3 regions of the Limnomicrobium aquaticum genome follow, and region 2 is predicted to be linked to each of the others. Evidence: predicted binding sites of a transcription regulator. Region 2 holds the regulator's gene; each other region holds the start of a gene.

Region 1 (6,514 bases), on a different contig from region 2:
CGATTCCAAAGGCGCTGATCGAGGCGGCCGCGATCGATGGCGCGGGTCCTGGCAAGCGCTTCCGCGACATCGTCTTCCCGCTGCTCTCGCCCACGACCTTCTTCCTGCTCGTCGTCAATGTCGTCTACACGATGTTCGATACGTTCGCCGTCATCCACGCGACCACCCAGGGCGGACCCAACCAGGCGACCAACATTCTCGTCTACAAGGTCTTTACCGACGGCTTCATCGGGCTCGATCTCGGCTCCTCCGCAGCGCAGTCTGTCGTGCTGATGGCCATCGTGATTGCGCTCACCTTCATCCAGTTCCGCTTCGTCGAGCGCAACGTGCAATATTGAGGATGACATGGTCGAACATCGCCCGTTCCTGAAGCTTCTTTCCCATCTTGTCCTCATCCTCGGCGTCGTCATCGTCGCGTTCCCGGTCTATGTCGCCTTCATCGCGTCGACCCACAAGACGACGGATTTCATCACCGGCGTGATGCCTGTCCTGCCGGGCTCGGATTTCTTCTCCACCTACAAGACCATTCTTTTCGACGGGCTTGCTTCCTCCGGTGCACCGCCGATTGGCCTGATGCTGGGCAACAGCCTGATCATGGCGCTCGCGATTTCCATCGGGAAGATCGCGATATCGATCCTCTCTGCCTATGCGATCGTCTATTTCCGCTTTCCCTTCCGCCAGCTCGCCTTCTGGATCATCTTCGTCACGCTCATGCTCCCGGTAGAAGTGCGCATCGTGCCCACCTTCAAGGTGGTGGCGGATCTCGGCATGCTGAACTCCTATGCCGGTCTTTCCATCCCTCTCATTGCCTCGGCAACCGCCACCTTCCTCTTCCGGCAGTTCTTCCTGACGGTTCCGGATGAACTGCTGGAAGCCGCCCGCGTCGATGGCGCAGGTCCGCTGAAATTCTTCAAGGATATCCTGCTGCCGCTGTCGCGCACCAATATCGCAGCGCTCTTCGTCATCCTCTTCATTTATGGCTGGAACCAGTACCTCTGGCCGCTGATCGTGACCACAGATAGCCAGCACTACACCATCGTCATGGGCATCAAGCGCATGTCGGACGTCACCGATGCCGAGCCGCAATGGAACCTCGTCATGGCGGTTGCGATCCTCGCCATGCTGCCGCCCGTCCTCGTCGTCATTTTCATGCAGCGCCTTTTCGTCAAGGGCCTGGTCGAAACGGAGAAGTAAGAACATGGCTGCCATCGACATCAAGGGCGTCGGCAAGACCTATGCGGGCAATGTCAACGCCGTCAGCGACATTTCAATCGCCATTGCAGATGGCGAATTCATCGTTCTCGTCGGCCCGTCCGGCTGCGGAAAGTCAACGCTGCTGCGCATGGTCGCCGGGCTTGAGACCATCACAGATGGCACTGTCTCCATCGGCAACCGCGTGGTGAACCAAATCGAGCCGGCCGAGCGCGACATCGCCATGGTGTTCCAGAATTATGCGCTCTATCCGCATATGAGCGTCTACGACAATCTCGCCTACGGCCTGCGCAACCGTGGCACGCCGAAGGTAGAGATCGACGCGCGCGTGGCCGAAGCTGCCCGCATGCTCGAACTGCAGCCCTATCTGGAGCGCAAGCCGCGCGCGCTCTCCGGCGGCCAGCGTCAGCGCGTCGCCATGGGCCGCGCCATCGTGCGCAAGCCCGCAGCCTTCCTCTTCGACGAGCCGCTGTCCAACCTTGACGCCAAGCTCCGCGTCACCATGCGCGGCGAGATCAAGCAGCTGCAGAAGCGCCTCGGCACGACCTCGATCTATGTCACGCATGATCAGCTTGAAGCCATGACGCTGGCCGACCGGCTTGTCGTGCTGAACGGCGGTCGCATCGAGCAGATCGGGGCACCGCTGGAAGTCTATCACCGTCCGGCCTCGACCTTCGTTGCCAGCTTTATTGGCTCCCCTGCCATGAACCTCCTGAAAGCGAGCGTCAGCAACGGGGCGATTGCGATCGGCGGAGCCGAAACAGGGCTTTCCGCCAATCTGCCGAACGGAAACGTGACGGTTGGCTTGCGCGCGGAAGACCTGCGCCTTTCGGACAATGGTCTTGGCCTGCCTTTCGCGCTTTCTTTCATCGAGGATCTGGGTGCCCAGCGCCTGCTGCACGGCCATTGCGGGGCCGAGCCTCTCGTCGTCGCCGTGTCCCCCGATCTGCCGTTGGCGGCCGATATCCGCCTGACGATTGCGCAGGACCGTTTGCATTTCTTCGCCGTCGACAGCGGAAGACGCGTCGAAGTCGCACCGGTCTGAAACGAATCTGCGCCGAAACGGGACAGAAATCCGCGATCCGATGTTGAAATTGCGCAAGTTTGTTCAAATGCAATCTTTCGGCGTAGGAATTTCGTGAAGTTTTTGCGGCAGATTGGCCCTCAAGTTTTGCGAGAGGGAGCCTCCCATGGCGTTTCATCTTCTGCCGATACAGGCATTCATGGCTCTGGTTGCCGGAGCTCGTCCGCTTCTGGACATGAACGACGTTCCGCCGCTCGTCACCGCTGCCTCCGCCGATCTGCAGATGAAGCCCGCGCCGATCGATCCGTCCTGGATCCTCAGCGGCGCGCCCGAGGCTCGCATGGCCGAGCATTCGCAAAGCTCGGACAAGGCGGCGATGACTGCGCTGTGGGACTGCACAGCCGGCACGTTTCGCTGGTATTTTGCCTGGGACGAGACCGTTATGATCCTTGAGGGCGAGGTCGAGGTCACCGATGAGAACGGCGCGACACGCACCCTGAAGGCCGGCGACATTGCCTATTTCTCCGGCGATACATGGGCGGTGTGGAAGGTGGAGCAGTATGTCCGCAAGATTGCCTTCCTGCGCCGTCCCTTCCCGCTTCCGCTTGCACTGGCCATGCGGCTCAAAAGCAAGATCGACCGCCAGATCGCCCGCGTGATCAAACGCCCGTTGCGCTCGGCGCTGTGACCGCCTAAATATCCCGGGCAATCGTGCCCGAGGAATTCAAATGGCAAAAATCAGGAATGTCGCGGTCCAGATGGACCATGTCTCGTCCATCAACATCGCGGGCGATTCCACCTTCGCCATGAGCCTTGAGGCACAGGCCCGCGGCTACAGGCTCTTCCACTATACGCCGGAGAAACTGTCGCTGCGCGACGGCAAGGTCTATGTCACGGCAGAGCCGATGGAGCTGCGCGACACCAAGGGCGACCACTTTACCCTCGGCGCGCCGGAACGCATCGACCTCTCCACGATGGACGTCGTTCTGCTGCGCCAGGATCCGCCCTTCGACATGGCCTACATCACCTCCACGCACATGCTGGAGCGCATCCACCCCAAGACGCTGGTCGTCAACGATCCGGCCTGGGTGCGCAATTCGCCGGAGAAGATCTTCGTCACCGAGTTCCCGGACCTGATGCCGGCCACACTCATCACCCGCGACGCTGCCGAAATCCGCGCGTTTCGTGAGGAGATGGGCGATATCATCATCAAGCCCCTCTACGGCAATGGCGGCGCCGGCGTCTTCCATCTCAAGAAGGACGACCGCAACCTCTCCTCGCTGCTGGAAACCTTCGGCCTGATGTTCCGCGAGCCCTTCATCGCGCAGCAGTATCTTCCCGACGTGCGCAAGGGCGACAAGCGCATCATCCTCATCGACGGCAAGCCCGTCGGCGCCATCAACCGCGTGCCGGCGGAGCATGACAGCCGTTCCAACATGCATGTCGGCGGTCGCGCCGAACACACCGAACTGACGAAGCGCGAGCAGGAAATCTGCGACCGCATCGGCCCTTCCTTGCGCGAACGCGGCTTCCTCCTCGTCGGCATCGACGTGATCGGCGACTATCTCACCGAAATCAACGTGACCTCGCCGACCGGCATCCGCGAGGTCAAGCGCTTCAGCGGCACGGATATCGCGAGCTTTCTGTGGGATGCAATCGAGGCCAAGCGCCCCTCTTAGTATTCATTCGGTTCCCGCTCGCGGCGACATGATTTTTCGCGAGCGCCACCCCCAAATTCGAGTTTTGTTCCGGGCACACAACCGCATACAACCATGTGTGGATTTTTCCGCCATTTTGTTGCTTTTTTGTTCTTGCTTCATTCTTGCAACTGTGAGAGGCTGCCTGCAACCTAAGAGGTTGAGGGGTGGGTCATGGTATCGCGGGTGGCAACGGTAGCATTTCACGGCATCGAGGGACTGCCGGTCGATGTGCAGGTGATGGTCTCGCCGGGCAAGCTCGTCATGCAGATTGTCGGTCTGCCGGACAAGGCAGTGGCCGAAAGCCGTGAGAGGGTGCATGCCGCGCTTCACGCCTCCGGCCTGTCGCTGCCGCCCAAGCGCATTACTGTCAATCTGGCGCCTGCGGACCTGCCGAAGGAGGGCTCCCACTTCGATCTCGCCATTGCGCTCGGCCTGATGGCGGCTTTGGGTGCGATCCCGGCGGACGCCTTGTCCGACTATGCCGTGGTGGGCGAGTTGAACCTCGACGGTACCATTGCGCCGGTTGCCGGCGCGTTGCCCGCGGCGATTGCAGCCAATGCGATGGGCAAGGGGCTGATCTGCCCCGCTGCCAGCGGTCCCGAGGCGGCCTGGGCCGGCCCCGATATCGATATTCTGGCGCCGCGTAGCTTGATTGCGCTTGCCAATCATTTTCGCGGAACACAGGTTCTCACGCGCCCCGAGCCGGCCGTTCGGGCACTGCCGGCCAATCTGCCCGATCTCGCCGACATCCGCGGTCAGGAAAGCGCAAAGCGCGCACTGGAAGTCGTGGCCGCCGGCGGACATAACCTTTTGATGATCGGCCCGCCCGGTTCGGGCAAATCGATGCTCGCGCAGCGCCTGCCGTCGATCCTTCCGCCGCTCTCGACGGCCGAACTGCTTGAAGTCTCCATGATCCATTCGGTTGCGGGGCAATTGTCGGGCGGCAAACTGTCGGATCGGCGTCCCTTTCGCGCCCCGCATCATTCGGCGACCATGGCCTCGCTTATCGGCGGAGGCTTGAGGGCAAAGCCGGGGGAGGTCTCGCTCGCCCATCACGGCGTGCTCTTCCTCGACGAGTTGCCGGAATTCTCGGCCCAGGCGCTCGATGCGTTGCGCCAGCCGCTGGAGACCGGCGAATGCGTGATCGCGCGCGCCAATCATCGCGTCTCCTATCCCGCCAATATCCAGCTGATCGCCGCCATGAATCCCTGCCGCTGCGGCATGGCGGGCGAACCTGGCCACACCTGCGCGCGCGGCCCTAGATGTGCCGCGGACTATCAGGCTCGCATTTCGGGGCCACTGATGGATCGGATCGACATACGCATCGACGTGCCGGCCGTCAGCGCGGCCGATCTCCTGATCCCGGCAGCGTCCGAACGGAGTGCCGAGGTGGCGCGCCGCGTGGCTGCGGCCCGCGACAGGCAGCGCGAACGTTTCCTCGAATTCGGCGCTCCCCATATCCGAACGAATGCGCAATGCTCCACGGCGATCATCGAGAAGATTGCAGAGCCGGATCGCGGCGGATTGACGCTTCTTCAGGACGCGGCCGAAAAGCTGAAATTTTCCGCGCGCGGCTATCACCGAATTCTCAAAGTGGCTCGCACCATTGCCGATCTCGACGGGCAGCGTGCCATTGGCCGCATTCACATTGCGGAGGCTATTTCCTATCGCATTGCAGGGGAGCGGCTGATAGCGGCTGCCTGAGCCGGATACGGTTCAGGCAGGGCTGCGAAGCGACGCGTGCAGGGCGTTTGCGATCTCTTCCTCGACCGCACGGCTCACCGCCTTGCGATTGCTGGAGGCGGAATAGACGATCGGGTCGCAGAATGTGACTTCCGCCTCAATGGAGCCCATTTTGAGGACCCTGGAAAGGTGTGGCATGAGTTCAGTATCGCCCGGCCATGCGGCGATGGCGCGGTGGAAGCGGCCAAGGGGCAGTCCATGGGCGCGGGTATAGGCGACCGCAACGGGCTGTATCAGGACCACGCCTTCAGGCGACGCCGGAAGGGCCGCGGAAGCGGCGCCGAACAGCGAGGTCTTGACCGGCAGGAGACGGTTTCCGTCGGAGGTCGTGCCTTCCGGGAAGAGGACGACGATCTCCCCTCCGGCGAGGCGCGCGCCGATCTCGTTGACCTGATCGCCGGTTTTGCGACGCTCCTCGCGTTCGACGAAGATTGTGGCCTGAAGACGTGCGAGTGTGTTGAAGATCGGCCAGGTCTTCACTTCGGACTTGGCAATGAAGACCACATCGGCCACCGCGCTCAAGGCGAGAATGTCGAGCCAGGACGAGTGATTGGCGGCAATCATAAGCGGGCGGCCGGAGGCGGGTGCACCGTTGACGTGGATGCGGAGGCCGAGAAAATGGCAGGCGATGCGATGCCAGATGCCGGGGAGCTTCCGGCGCAGATGCCAGTCAAAGCGCAGGGCAAGAATTTGCAACGGCGCCATGAACAGTGTCACGATCACGACGACAGCCAGAAGCGCCGCAATCCGAAGCCCGGTCATCACGGCTTGGCGCTCCGGGAGTTTCGCGAGAGATTAAGGTCGAGACGCATGACATGAGCCGTGGTCTTCTTGC
Region 2 (6,514 bases):
ATATAGGCTGCCTGCCCCGACTTCGACATCCTGGCGGCAATACGTCCGGTCAGGAAGCGGGCTTCGTAGAAGCGGGCATTATAGACCGCAACGTTTCGCGTGGTCTTGAAGCCGGCGAGATGTTCGAAGCGAACCGCCGGATACTTGGCGGCGGCGGCCAGCACGGCATCCATATAACCGAAGGCAGTGGCAAAGATCATGTTGCAGCCGGAAGCGGCCAGCCTGTCGAAAACAGGAATGGCAGCCGCACCTTCAGCTACGCTTTCCGTGAAGCTCGTCTCGATCTGGCCACCGAACTGCCGCTCGACTTCCTGACGCCCACGCTCCTGTGACTCAGACCAGCCGCCATCGCCTTTCAACCCCGGATAGACGAAGCAAATCTTCGGCTTGTCAGCCGCCTCCGCGAAACTCGCAAAGAGGATAAGCCCTGTCAGAGCGCCGGTGATCTTCATCACGCCCATGGCACGCCTCCCGATCAGTCGTCGCTTCGTCCGAGCGACGGAAATGCCTGCAGCACTGCCCCGATGACATAGAGATACAGTCCGCTGATGACCACGCCCCAGACCAGCCATTGCGGAGACTCGAAGTGCTTGAGAAGCGCCACCACGCTGAGCACGGACCAGATCGCGAATACGGAAAGGTTCAGAGGGCGAAGCCGCTTCACCCGGACAGGGTGAAGAAAATTGATCGGCAGGAAAGTGAGGAAGACGGACACGACGACGACGGCAAAGGCGGTCGCTTCGCTCGCCTTAATGACGAAGAGCGTGAAGACGACCATGTTCCACACGACGGGAAAACCAGAGAAGAAATTCTCGTCCGTCTTCATGCCCATGTCGGCATAGTAAATGGCGCTCGACACCACGATCAGCCCGGCGGCAACAAAGGACCAGGGCTCGCCGATCATGTGGCTCTGATAGAGCGCGAAAGCCGGCAGCAGAACATAGGTCACGTAGTCGATCACGTTGTCCAGCGTATCGCCCGACCAGTTGGGCAGCACTTCCTTCACCCGGACCTTGCGGGCGATCGGGCCGTCAATGCCATCCACGGCAAGCGCCAGACCAAGCCACCAGAACATGTCGACGAAACGCGTCTCTGCGGCCGCAACAACGCCCAGAAAGGCGAGAAAGGAGCCCGACGCCGTCAAAATATGAACGGAGAATGCGCGAATCTCAGCGTAAGGAACGCGCCGGTAATTGAAGATCTTCATCGATTCGCCGTTTCCACCTCGAACAACGTTCGCATTGTCCCAATTCAGGGGGGCGATACAAGATGTCGCGGAAAATAAGTTTCATCTGCTTGCAAAAAGCATGGAAGCAACGGGAGCGCCCCTCTATATGTTTCCTGAAACTTGAGAATTCTGAAGGTTTTCGATCATGGAACGCTTCGACATCGCCGTTGCCGGCAATGGTCTTGCCGGTCGCATCGCGGCCATCGCACTTTCAAGACTGGGTTACTCCGTGGCACTTGTAGGCCCGCCACCGGAGAACCAGGACGGGCGCACGACGGCATTGATGGACCAGTCCATAGCCTTTCTGGAAGGTCTCGGCGTATGGGAGAAGCTTGGCCCGAAATCCGCGGCGCTCAAGACCATGCAGATCATCGACGGCACGGACCGACTGTTTCGCGCGCCAACCGTCCCCTTCCGAGCCTCCGAAATCGGACTCGAAGCGTTCGGCTACAATTTCCCCAATTCGGCCGCGCTTGACGTCCTCGCCGACATCATAGTTCAGGACAGCAATATACATCCGATCGAAGGCAGGATTGCCGGCGCAGATTTGCACGACGATGCAGTGCTCATCCGTCTGGAAGACAGCCGCGAGATAGAAGCCGGCTTTGTCGTCGCAGCCGATGGACGCAAGTCCGTCTTGCGCGAGACTGCGGGTATTGCAGTGCGTCGCTGGTCCTATCCGCAGACCGCCGTGGTGCTGAACTTTGCCCACACGATCCCGCATGGCAATGTGTCCACCGAGTTTCATACGCCGACCGGACCGTTTACGCAGGTGCCCCTGCCCGGTCGCCGCTCCAGTCTTGTCTGGGTGCAGGCGCCGGCCGAAGCCGAAGCTTTCCTGGCACTCTCTCCGGAGGACGTCAGCCGCCGTATCGAGACGCGCATGCAGTCGATGCTCGGCAAGGTAACACTGGAGGGAATGCCGCAGGCCTGGCCGCTCTCAGGCATGACGGCACATCGGTTCGGCAAGGGGCGCATGGCGCTGATCGGGGAAGCCTCCCATGCCTTCCCGCCCATTGGCGCGCAGGGGCTCAATCTCAGCCTGCGCGACATCATGGCGCTTTGCGATCTGTTAGGCCTGAAACGCGATCACGATGGGCCGCTGGCCGTCGGCGAAGCCTTTGACCGGAAGCGCCGCACCGACATTCTGAGCCGCACCGCGAGCGTCGATCTTCTCAACCGGTCGCTGCTCTCCAATTTCCTGCCGGTTCAGCTTGTTCGCGCTGCGGGACTTCATCTGCTTGAACTTCTGCCGCCGCTTCGCGGCCTGGTCATGCAGGAAGGCGTGGCGCCGGGGCGCGGCTTTCGCGGGATATCGTCCAGCTTACGGGAAAAGATCGCCCGGAAGCGTGCCTGAGCGCATCAGATAAAGCAGGGCCGATACCGTCAGTACTGAAAAGAGCGTCGTGATCAGAACCGTTGCCGATGCTCGCTCCTGCCAGACGTCATATTGCTGGCCGATGACGAAAACGTTGGTCGCCGTGGGCAAGGCTGCCAGCAGCACCGCCGTCTGAATCCATACATGATCGAAATTTCCTGCCGCGCTGAGGCTCAGATACATGAGGGTCGGTAGCAGGATGAGTTTCGCAGGGACGATATAGACGATTTCGGCCGGAATCCGCTTCAATGGGCGCAACGCCAGTGTTACCCCCATTGCAAACAGTGCGCACGGAGCTGCTGCCTGCGCCAGATAGTCTATGAGGCGCTGCAACGGAACGGGTGGTTCCAGATGCATGGCTGCGGCAACGAAACCGAGCGCCGTCGCGATGATGAAGGGATGAAGCACGATGCGAAGCAGGATGTCGCGCGCCACCTGCCCCGGCGATTGGCTCTGCTTGCCGCCAAGCGCGATCAGAGCCGGTGCGACGATGAAATGCAGCATGTTCTCGAAGCAGAAAATCAGCGCAACAGGAACGGCGGCACGCTCGCCGAATGCCAGGAGCGCCAGACCGGGCCCCATATAGCCGATATTGCCATAGGCTGCGGCCAGCCCCTGCAGCGTCGCCTCCGGAATGCTGGCATCGCGGCCGAGCCATCCAATGACGAAGATGACGCCGAAGATCGCGTAGGTCGTGCCGACGTCGGTGACGATGAAATCGAACCGGGTCAATTGCTCGACGGGCGTTCTGGAAATCAGCTTGAAGAACAGCGCAGGCAGTGCGACGTAGACGATGAAGATATTCAGCCAGCCAAGCGCATCAGCGGGCATTTGCTTCCATCGGGCCACCACATAGCCGATCAGGATCAGCCCGAAGAATGGCAGTACAAGTCCCGTAATGTCCGCCATGTCGACGCCTCGTTCGGTTGCAATTTGAGCGAGTTAGCCGATTTGCCCGAGGATTGGAAAGGTCTGCTGGAACCAGATTGCGACATTGGCGACAAATCCGGTCAGAAATGCGATCCCGGTCAGCACCAGCAGCCCGCCCATGATCTTTTCCACAGCGCCCAGATGGCGGCGGAAACGCGACAGAAAACGCATGAAGGCGCCCGAGAAAAAGGCCGCGATCCAGAAAGGGACGGCCAGACCGAGCGAATAGACCGCCAGGAGGAATGCGCCCGAGCCAGCGGTGTCGGATGTCGCAGCGATGCCGAGAATCGCACCGAGAACCGGTCCGATGCAAGGGGTCCAGCCGAAGGCGAAGGCGAGACCCATGACATAGGCGCCCGACAGCGTCGCCGGCTTGGCCGATGACTGGAACCGCGCCTCGCGCGCGAGCAGTCCGATGCGGAAGAGGCCGAGAAAATTCAGACCCATGATGATGATGATCACGCCACCGATCTTGGCGAGCACGTCGATATACTGGCGAAGCAGCAGCCCGACCGCCGATGCGCCAGCGCCCAGCGCGACGAAAACGGTTGCAAAGCCAAGGGTGAAGAAGACGGAGGAGAGGATCACGGCATTGCGTGACCGGGCGTTCGCAGCACCCTGCCCGCCATTGCGGAAGTCCTCGACCGACACGCCGGCCATGTAGCAAAGATACGGAGGGACCAGCGGCAGCACGCAAGGAGAGAGGAAGGACAGGGCGCCTGCGAGAAGCGCGCTGAATAGCGAAATACCGGCAACCGTCAGCATGAACACTCCTTGCCCGCCGCCGTCGCCGCGGGAGGCCAAAAACGACGCCCATATAGACCCCACGCTCCTCACCCGCCAATCATCTTTTCGGCATCGCCGGAAAAAGCGCCAAATGGTCGCAGAAATGGCGATTTTGCGGGTTGACCCGGCAAGGCCTCCTGCATATGTTCCGCGAACTTTCCGGCCCGGTTCGCTATTGCGCACCGGACAGACGCGGGAGCGCGTAGCTCAGCCGGTAGAGCAACTGACTTTTAATCAGTAGGTCCAGGGTTCGAATCCCTGCGCGCTCACCACGTAACGTTTTGTCCATGCCGTTGAAGACAACCCACTCCGCAAGACACGGCTCCGTCAACTGGAGGGCCGTCTGCACTTTTTTGTTCCGCACGCATTACCGTTAATCGAACCTTAGCACCTTGCGGAACACATATGGAACATATAGTGTCCGTTCTGGATTTGTTTCATTTGATTCTTCGGGGTGATCCCATGCTGACGCGCAAACAACAGGAACTGCTTCTCTTCATCCACGAGCGGATGAAGGAGTCCGGCATCCCGCCGTCTTTCGATGAGATGAAGGATGCGCTCGATCTTGCTTCGAAGTCCGGTATCCACCGGCTGATCACGGCGCTTGAGGAACGCGGCTTTATCCGGCGGCTGCCGAACAGGGCTCGCGCGCTGGAGGTCATCAAGCTGCCGGAGGCCTATACACCGAGCCTTCAGCCGCGGCGAGGCTTCTCGCCCAGCGTGATCGAGGGAAGTCTCGGGAAGGTGCCGGAGCCACCGAAAGCGCCGACGCCGGCCAATGATGATGCCAGTGTTTCCGTTCCGGTCATGGGGCGGATCGCAGCAGGTGTTCCGATTTCCGCCATCCAGAACAACACGCATGAGATTGCGGTTCCCGCGCAGATGCTTGGGGGCGGAGAACATTACGCGCTGGAGGTCAAGGGCGATTCGATGATCGACGCCGGCATTCTGGATGGCGATACGGTCATCATCCGCAACACGTCCAATGCCAGCCCCGGCGAGATCGTTGTGGCGCTGATCGACGACGAGGAAGCGACCTTGAAGCGGTTCCGCCGCAAGGGCGCGTCAATCGCACTGGAGGCTGCCAATCCCGCTTACGAGACCCGCATTTTCGGGCCTGACCGGGTGAAGATTCAGGGCAAGCTCGTCGGGTTGATTCGGCGCTATCATTGATGCGCCGAGTGCCTCGTGCGAGCAGAGCGTTTCAGCATTTGATGGAAACATGAAACGCTCTATCTATGTGTTTTTACGCAATCCCGGACGCGAAACCGGTTTCCACTTTTTGCGCGGAATTACGCTAGAGAATGCACGGGCGCTATTCAGGCTGATATGCCTCGCCATAAGAATTGCTTCGCCAGTTGTAATATCGATGGCGGAGCCAGGGGCGATCTTGCCCGTCCAGCGCGCCGATGATCCGGTAGGCCGGTGGCGATGGTTGATCAGAAGATTTCGATGAACTCCGGGTGTCCTGCGGCTTATCGGCGGTTTCTTCGAGGTAGATGGCAAGGGCACCGCGCCGGCGGAGGGCGTTTCGGTCGAAAAGCTGTCCCTCCCCCGGCCCGCATGTGGGCTCGCGCAGGAACGAAGCCGCGATCACGATTTGCGCCTGCCGGCAGGCGGGACCTTGAAACGCGAAATCGCTGAAGGTTGCGATCAGGAGACTGTCTGCAGGCTTGCCGATGCACCAGTCGCGTCCGGAACATAGAAAGCGTCCGGGTTCGACAGTCTTGCCAGCAGCCTCCATGGCATCCTCCACCTTCCATTCGTCCGCCTCAGTAAGCGGCTTTCGAGCGCCTTCGCGCTCAAGCGCAAGTTTGGGCACGTTGCCCGGCTTGACTGTCTCCCGCGATGCCAATGCTCTCGTCCACTGATCCATCACGAAGGTGGATGGACGGGCGGTGTTTGTCGTGAGTTTGTCCAGCATGAGCAGGCCGACGAGATCTGCTGTTTCCGACACGACCACATCCGGTCGCCTGGCAGCGCCAAAGGACACGGTGAGAACCAGTGTTGCCGTGAAAAGGCAGGCGCCGGCCACTCTGAAGAGCCTGCTGCGTGGCAGGATCGTGAGAACGAGGGCCAGGCTCGTTGATGGCAGAACCCAGCCAGCCATCTGACCCGTGACGACGTCGCCACCGAGCGATGAAACGAATCGTGCCACCGCCATGGTGCATTCCAGCCCCAGTCCCATGATG
Region 3 (6,514 bases), 230 kb from region 2:
GTGATGGCGCGCGGTGTAACCTACATTGTCGAGGTCGTTGTGCTTGCCGCCGGCGCGCACGCATTTCTGTGCGGTCGCTGCCGTCGAATAGCCCCGACTTTCAAGGCCGGTGAAGACGTTCTTGAACTGTACCATGCCGGCATTGGTGAACATCAGCGTCGGGTCGTTGCGCGGAACAAGCGGGCTCGAGGCCACGACTTCATGTCCGTTCTTCTTGAAGTAATTCAGAAACGACGACCGGATTTCATTCACGCCACTCATGGGAGCCCTTCAACATCTTGCACTTCGACCGCAGCCGGTCCACCCCGCAACAGCCGGGGAAACAAGCGCTTTTATAACCCGACCGAGCAACTGTCCAGACGTGAGCAGTCAAGGAAGGGTCAAAAGAAAACCGGCCGCATCGAGAGACGATACGGCCGGTTTCAAAACAACATCCCGAAGGTGTTCGCGAATTACATCTCCGCAGCCGCGTCGCCGTCGTCACCGTCCGGGCCACCCTTGTCGAGCAACTGGTCGGCCAGGAGGCCGGCATTCTGGCGCAGCGCCAGTTCGATCTCATTGGCAAGCGCCGGATTGTCTCGCAGGCACTGCTTGGCGTTTTCACGACCCTGGCCGAGACGCTGGCTGTTATAGGAGAACCAGGCACCCGACTTTTCGACAATACCAGCCTTGACGCCAAGATCGACCAGTTCACCGGTCTTCGAGACCCCTTCGCCATACATGATGTCGAACTCGACCTGCTTGAAGGGCGGCGCCATCTTGTTCTTGACGACCTTGACACGCGTCTGGTTGCCGACAACCTCTTCGCGATCCTTGACCGCGCCGATGCGGCGGATATCGAGACGCACCGAGGCGTAGAACTTCAGCGCGTTACCACCCGTCGTCGTTTCCGGCGAACCGAACATGACGCCGATCTTCATGCGGATCTGGTTGATGAAGATGACCATGCAGTTCGAACGCGAGATCGAAGCGGTGAGCTTGCGCAGCGCCTGGCTCATCAGGCGGGCCTGCAGGCCGGGCAGACTGTCGCCCATCTCGCCTTCGATTTCGGCGCGCGGCGTGAGCGCTGCAACCGAGTCGACGACGAGAACGTCGATCGCGCCGGAGCGAACCAGCGTGTCTGTGATTTCCAGCGCCTGCTCGCCCGTATCCGGCTGCGAGATCAGGAGATTCTGCAGATCAACGCCCAGCTTGCGGGCATAGACCGGATCAAGCGCGTGCTCTGCATCCACGAAGGCGCAGATGCCACCCTTCTTCTGGGCTTCCGCAATCGTCTGCAGCGCCAGCGTCGTCTTGCCCGAGCTTTCCGGACCATAGATTTCAACGATACGCCCCTTCGGCAGACCGCCGACGCCGAGCGCGATGTCGAGCCCGAGCGAGCCCGTCGAAACAGTTTCGATCTCGACGATGTTCTCGTTCGAACCGAGCTTCATGATGGAGCCCTTGCCGAACGAGCGCTCGATCTGTGAAAGTGCGGCTTCGAGAGCCTTGCTTTTATCCACCGATTTGTCCTCTACCAGCCGCAAAGAATTCTGTGCCATGGGTCCACCTTTAGGTTATTGAGGCAGCCTGGGCAACAGCGCCGCCGATGCCGATTTTGTACATGATATGTTCTCATTTCGCAAGAGCCATTCAAGCAATTGAGAAAAATGAGGAAATTGACGCATGTTCACATTATGTTTCACCTGTGAATTCAAGAACTTCGAATGGGGAACGCTCGCCGCATCTTCCGCGGTGTCGGGCTTCGACTCACAAGGGGCGCGGCGATGACGGCCAAGCGAATCGTCGTGGTCGGCGGCGCACATGTCGATCGCCGTGGCCGGATTTTCGGCGACACGCGTCCGGGCGCTTCCAATCCTGGCGCCTGGTTCGAGGAAGCCGGCGGGGGCGGGTTCAATGCGGCGCGGGCGCTTTCGTTGCTCGGTCATAATGTCACGATGGTGAGCGTCGCGGGTGGCGATCCGGGTGCTGCCCTCGTGGAAGCGGCGGCAGCGCGCACGGGCGTGACGCTGAATGGCTTCACCTTCCTCGACCGCCAGACGCCGAGCTACACCGCGGTCCTGGAAGCCGATGGCAATCTCGTCATCGCGCTGGCCGACATGGCGCTCTACGACCTGATGACGGCGCGGCGGCTGAAGGTGAACTGGCTGCGCGACACGCTGGCCAATGCCGATTTCATTCTCAGCGACGCCAATCTCCCGGCGGAAACGATCGCGACGCTGGCGGCGGATGCCCGAGCGCACGCGATCCCCATGGCCGCCATCGGAATTTCGCCGGCCAAGATCGTGCGCCTCATCCCGTCGCTCCCTGCCCTCGATTTCGTCTTCATGAACGAGGCAGAGGCCCGGACGCTGGCCGGCGCGGATTGCGAGGCGCGTGACTGGCCGAAGCGGTTCGGCGAACGCGGCCTCAAGGGGGGCGCGATCACGCGCGGCATGAAGCCCGCCCTTCTGTGGCGCGACGGAAAGACCGTCACCCTCGCCCCGCCCCCGGTCGATACAATCGGCGACGTCACGGGGGCCGGCGATGCCTTCGCTGCAGGCGCCATCGACGCCTTTTTGGCGGGTGGCCGGATTTCCGTTATGATACAGCAGGCAACGGCGCTCGCGCGGATCACGGTGCAGTCGCCGCTGGCCGTGGCGGAAAATGTAAACCGTCAATTGCTTTCCGAAATGCTGGCTCTTGTGCCGCAGGCGGAAATGCTGGATTGAAACGGCTCGAACCAAGGAAGAAGCCCATGAATACGAACATCAATCCGGCCGCGAACGTCGTTTTCAGCCAGGAGGTCGCGGACGCCAAGGCGCGAGGCGCGGCCATCGTCGCGCTGGAATCGACAATCATCACACATGGCATGCCCTATCCCGGTAACCTGGAGATGGCAAAGAGCGTGGAGGCGATCATCCGTGAGGCCGGCGCTGTCCCGGCAACCATCGCCGTGATCGATGGCACACTCCACATCGGTCTTGAGGCCGAGCAGCTGGAAACGCTGGCGCAGACGAAAGGCGCGATGAAGCTGTCGCGCGCCGACTTCGCCTTCGCCATTGCCGAGCGCCGCACGGGCGCGACGACAGTGGCCGCGACCATGATTGCCGCCGCCCGCGCCGGCATCGCCGTGTTCGCCACGGGCGGCATCGGCGGCGTGCATCGCGGTGCCGAACAGAGCTTCGACATCTCCGCCGACCTGGAAGAACTTTCCCGCACGTCCGTCATCGTCGTCTCCGCCGGCGCCAAGGCGATCCTTGACGTGCCGAAGACGCTGGAAGTACTGGAAACCAAGGGCGTTCCGGTTGTCACTTATGGGCAGGAAGAATTCCCGGCCTTCTGGTCTCGCGCCTCGGGTCTCAAGAGCCCGCTTTCGCTCGACAGCGCTGCAGCCATTGCCAATTTCCAGAAGACCCGCACGGAATTCGGCATCCATGGCGGCATGCTGATTGCCAATCCGGTGCCGGAAACCGACGAGATCCCGCGCGACGAGATGGAGATCTATATCGGCCGCGCGCTGGCGGACGCGGAGTCGGACGAAATCCAGGGCAAGGCGGTCACGCCCTATCTTCTGGACGCCATATTCCGCATCACCGAAGGCCGCAGCCTCAAGACGAATATCGCACTCGTCGAGAACAACGCACGCCTCGCGGCAGAAATCGCCGTCGCGCTCACGGTTGCCTGACGGATTGACGGATCAGGTTTGAGAACATCAGAAATAACGCAAAAGGCCCGGTTTTGCCGGGCCTTTGTCTTTCAAGATTCGTCCGCATGCCCCTCAAGGCTTCGGCGCATACGCCGCCCCATCCACCGTTTCAGGCCGGCCATCCAGAAACAGAGCGCTGACCCGCGGTGCAGTCTTCGCAATCGTCTTGCCGCCCTTAATGACGAAGAGCCGGTTCGCCTTGAGCCGCAGTGCCTCGGCCGCATCGCGCGCCTGCAGGATGACGAAATCGGCCTTGGTGCCCTTCTCGATCCCGTAGCCTTCGATGCCCATGGTCTTGGCCGAATTGACGGTCAGGCATTCGAAGATCTTCTTCTTGTCCTCGATGCCCGCCATCTGCGCCACATGGATCGCCATATGGCCGACTTCCAGCATGTCGCCTGAGCCCATGTTGTACCAGGGGTCCATCACGCAGTCGTGCCCGAAGGAAACGTTGAGGCCGGCCTCCAACAGCTCCTTCACCCGCGTCATGCCGCGCCGTTTCGGATAGATGTCGTGGCGGCCCTGCAGCATGATGTTGATCAGCGGGTTGGGGATCACATTGATCTTCGCCTCCGCCATCAGCGGAATGAGTTTCGAGACATAGTAATTGTCCATCGAATGCATCGAGGTCAGATGCGAGCCGGCCACGCGCCCCTGCAGGCCGAAGCGCACCGTTTCCGCCGCCAGCCGTTCGATATGCCGCGACATCGGATCGTCCGTCTCGTCGCAATGGATATCGACGGGCAGACCCCGCTCGGCGGCAATCCGGCACAACGCCGCCAGCGATTGCCCGCCCTCTTCCATCGTCCGCTCGAAATGCGGGATGCCACCGACGATATCGAGCCCCATGTCGAGCGATCGCTCCAGCGAGTTGACGCCATCGGCCGCGCGGTAGTAACCGTCCTGCGGAAAGGCGACGAGCTGCAGGTCGATGTAAGGCTTCACCCGCTCGCGCACCTCGATCATCGCTTCCGCTGTCACCAGCCGGGGATCGGAGGTGTCGACATGGCTGCGGATATAGAGAAGCCCCTGGCTCACCGCGAGATCGCAATAGCGCAACGCCCGCTCGACCAACGCCTCTTTCGTCAGCATGGGCCGAAGCTCGCCCCACAGCTGGATGCCCTCGAGCAATGTGCCCGAGACATTCATGCGCGGCAGGCCGAGCGACAGCGTCGCATCCATGTGAAAATGCGGATCGACGAAGGGCGGCGACACCAGCCGCCCCGTTGCATCGATCACCTCGCCCGCCTCCGCCGCAATCCCGGCCTCGACCGCTGCGATCTTGCCGCCGCTGACGGCAATGTCGATGCCGGAGCGGCCATCGGGGAGGTTGGCGTTCTTGATGAGGAGATCGAACATGGGCTGGATACTCGAATGGTGGAAGGGAGACATCGAATGTTTGCGATGCACGCGCCCGCGTCAAGCCTCGCCATGGGCTTGCCCCGCCTCGTCCCAAGTCTTAAACCCGCCCCATGCTGATCCTCGACAACATCATCTCCGATCGCGGCTCAAAATACGCCGTTTCGGGCGGCCCGTGCCGCTCGGCGGCGGAAGCGCGGGCCTTCATCGATGAGCTGAAGCAAACGAAGAAATTCGCCAAGGCGACGCATAACAGCTGGGGCCTCGTCTGCGCCGACGGCCCGCTCAAGAACGACGATGGCGAAAGCGGCGCGGGCGCGATCATTCTCCGGATGCTGGAGCGCGAAACCTTGAGCGACCACATCGTCGTAGTCACCCGCTGGTATGGCGGCAAACATCTCGGCGGCGACCGCTTCCGCCATGTCACCGATGCCGTGCGCACCTATCTCGATGCGCTGAAACCCTGAAAGCAACATAAGAAAAAGGGCGGAACCGAAGTCCCGCCCTCTTGTTCAATCAAGCCACCTTCGCAGCCCGTGCAGCCTTTTCGGCCGCCTTGCGCTTGACATCCGGCGGCGTGGCCTCATCGGCGAGCGACGACAGCGCCTCGGCCAGCGTCATCGGCGTCTGGTTCTGCGAGCCGAGGCGGCGGATGTTGACCGTCCGCTCTTCCGCCTCGCGCTTGCCGCAGACGACGATCACCGGAACCTTGCCGACGGAATGTTCGCGGACCTTGTAGTTGATCTTCTCGTTGCGGAAGTCGGTCTCGACATGGAGACCCGCGTCGCGCAGAAGCTCGGCCACCTCGCGACCATAGTCGTCGGCCTCCGACGTGATCGTCGCGACGACCACCTGCACCGGCGCGAACCACAGCGGCATATGGCCGGCGAAGTTCTCGATGAGGATCCCCAGGAACCGCTCCATCGACCCGCAGATGGCGCGGTGGATCATCACCGGCTGCTGCTTTTCCGAATTGTGGTCGATATAGAAGGCGCCGAACCGTTCCGGCAGGTTGAAGTCGACCTGCGTCGTGCCGCATTGCCATTCGCGGCCGATGGCGTCGCGCAGCGTATATTCGAATTTCGGCCCGTAGAACGCGCCCTCGCCCGGCAGAATGCCGGTCTTGATGCGCCCGCCAGACTGCGCCTCGATGGTCTTCAGAACCTCCATCATGACGCTTTCGGCGCGATCCCACAGCGCATCCGACCCGACGCGCTTTTCCGGCCGCGTCGAGAGCTTCACGACAACCTCGTGAAAGCCGAAATCCTCATAGACCGAGAGGATGAGCTGGTTGATGCGCAGGCATTCCGCCGCCATCTGCTCGTCCGTGCAGAACACATGCGCGTCGTCCTGCGTAAACCCGCGCACGCGCATCAGCCCGTGCAGCGCGCCGGACGCCTCATAGCGATGCACGATGCCGAATTCGGCCAGACGAATGGGCAGTTCGCGATAGGACTTCAGTCCATG

What was found. The regulator LexA, encoded in region 2, represses DNA repair genes until DNA is damaged. The targets are predictions, from matches to a motif close to TGTTCNNNNTGTGTTCNG.
Region 1: a site for LexA is predicted at 4,032-4,049, ahead of ABID16_RS08770 (YifB family Mg chelatase-like AAA ATPase). Genes of this name have one in related genera too.
Region 3: a site for LexA is predicted at 1,667-1,684, ahead of recA (recombinase RecA). Genes of this name have one in related genera too.

Annotation. Positions count from the first base shown of each region.
Region 1 is NZ_JBEPMB010000002.1:33,111-39,624, forward strand. It holds gene ugpA (sn-glycerol-3-phosphate ABC transporter permease UgpA) at 1-338, shown strand, start outside; gene ugpE (sn-glycerol-3-phosphate ABC transporter permease UgpE) at 346-1,194, shown strand; gene ABID16_RS08755 (sn-glycerol-3-phosphate import ATP-binding protein UgpC) at 1,199-2,257, shown strand; gene ABID16_RS08760 (cupin domain-containing protein) at 2,472-2,924, shown strand; gene gshB (glutathione synthase) at 2,965-3,915, shown strand; gene ABID16_RS08770 (YifB family Mg chelatase-like AAA ATPase) at 4,108-5,640, shown strand; gene olsA (lyso-ornithine lipid O-acyltransferase) at 5,653-6,444, opposite strand; gene ABID16_RS08780 (GNAT family N-acetyltransferase) at 6,441-6,514, opposite strand, start outside.
Region 2 is NZ_JBEPMB010000001.1:997,379-1,003,892, forward strand. It holds gene ABID16_RS04945 (BMP family ABC transporter substrate-binding protein) at 1-461, opposite strand, end outside; gene pcsA (phosphatidylcholine synthase) at 476-1,207, opposite strand; gene ABID16_RS04955 (UbiH/UbiF family hydroxylase) at 1,374-2,585, shown strand; gene ABID16_RS04960 (AEC family transporter) at 2,553-3,515, opposite strand; gene ABID16_RS04965 (cytochrome c biogenesis CcdA family protein) at 3,549-4,298, opposite strand; tRNA gene ABID16_RS04970 (tRNA-Lys) at 4,519-4,594, shown strand; gene lexA (transcriptional repressor LexA) at 4,785-5,495, shown strand; gene ABID16_RS04980 (ComEC/Rec2 family competence protein) at 5,638-6,514, opposite strand, start outside.
Region 3 is NZ_JBEPMB010000001.1:767,103-773,616, reverse strand. It holds gene alaS (alanine--tRNA ligase) at 1-261, opposite strand, end outside; gene recA (recombinase RecA) at 453-1,541, opposite strand; gene ABID16_RS03845 (carbohydrate kinase family protein) at 1,767-2,711, shown strand; gene ABID16_RS03840 (pseudouridine-5'-phosphate glycosidase) at 2,738-3,667, shown strand; gene ABID16_RS03835 (amidohydrolase family protein) at 3,761-5,047, opposite strand; gene ABID16_RS03830 (YigZ family protein) at 5,161-5,514, shown strand; gene thrS (threonine--tRNA ligase) at 5,564-6,514, opposite strand, start outside.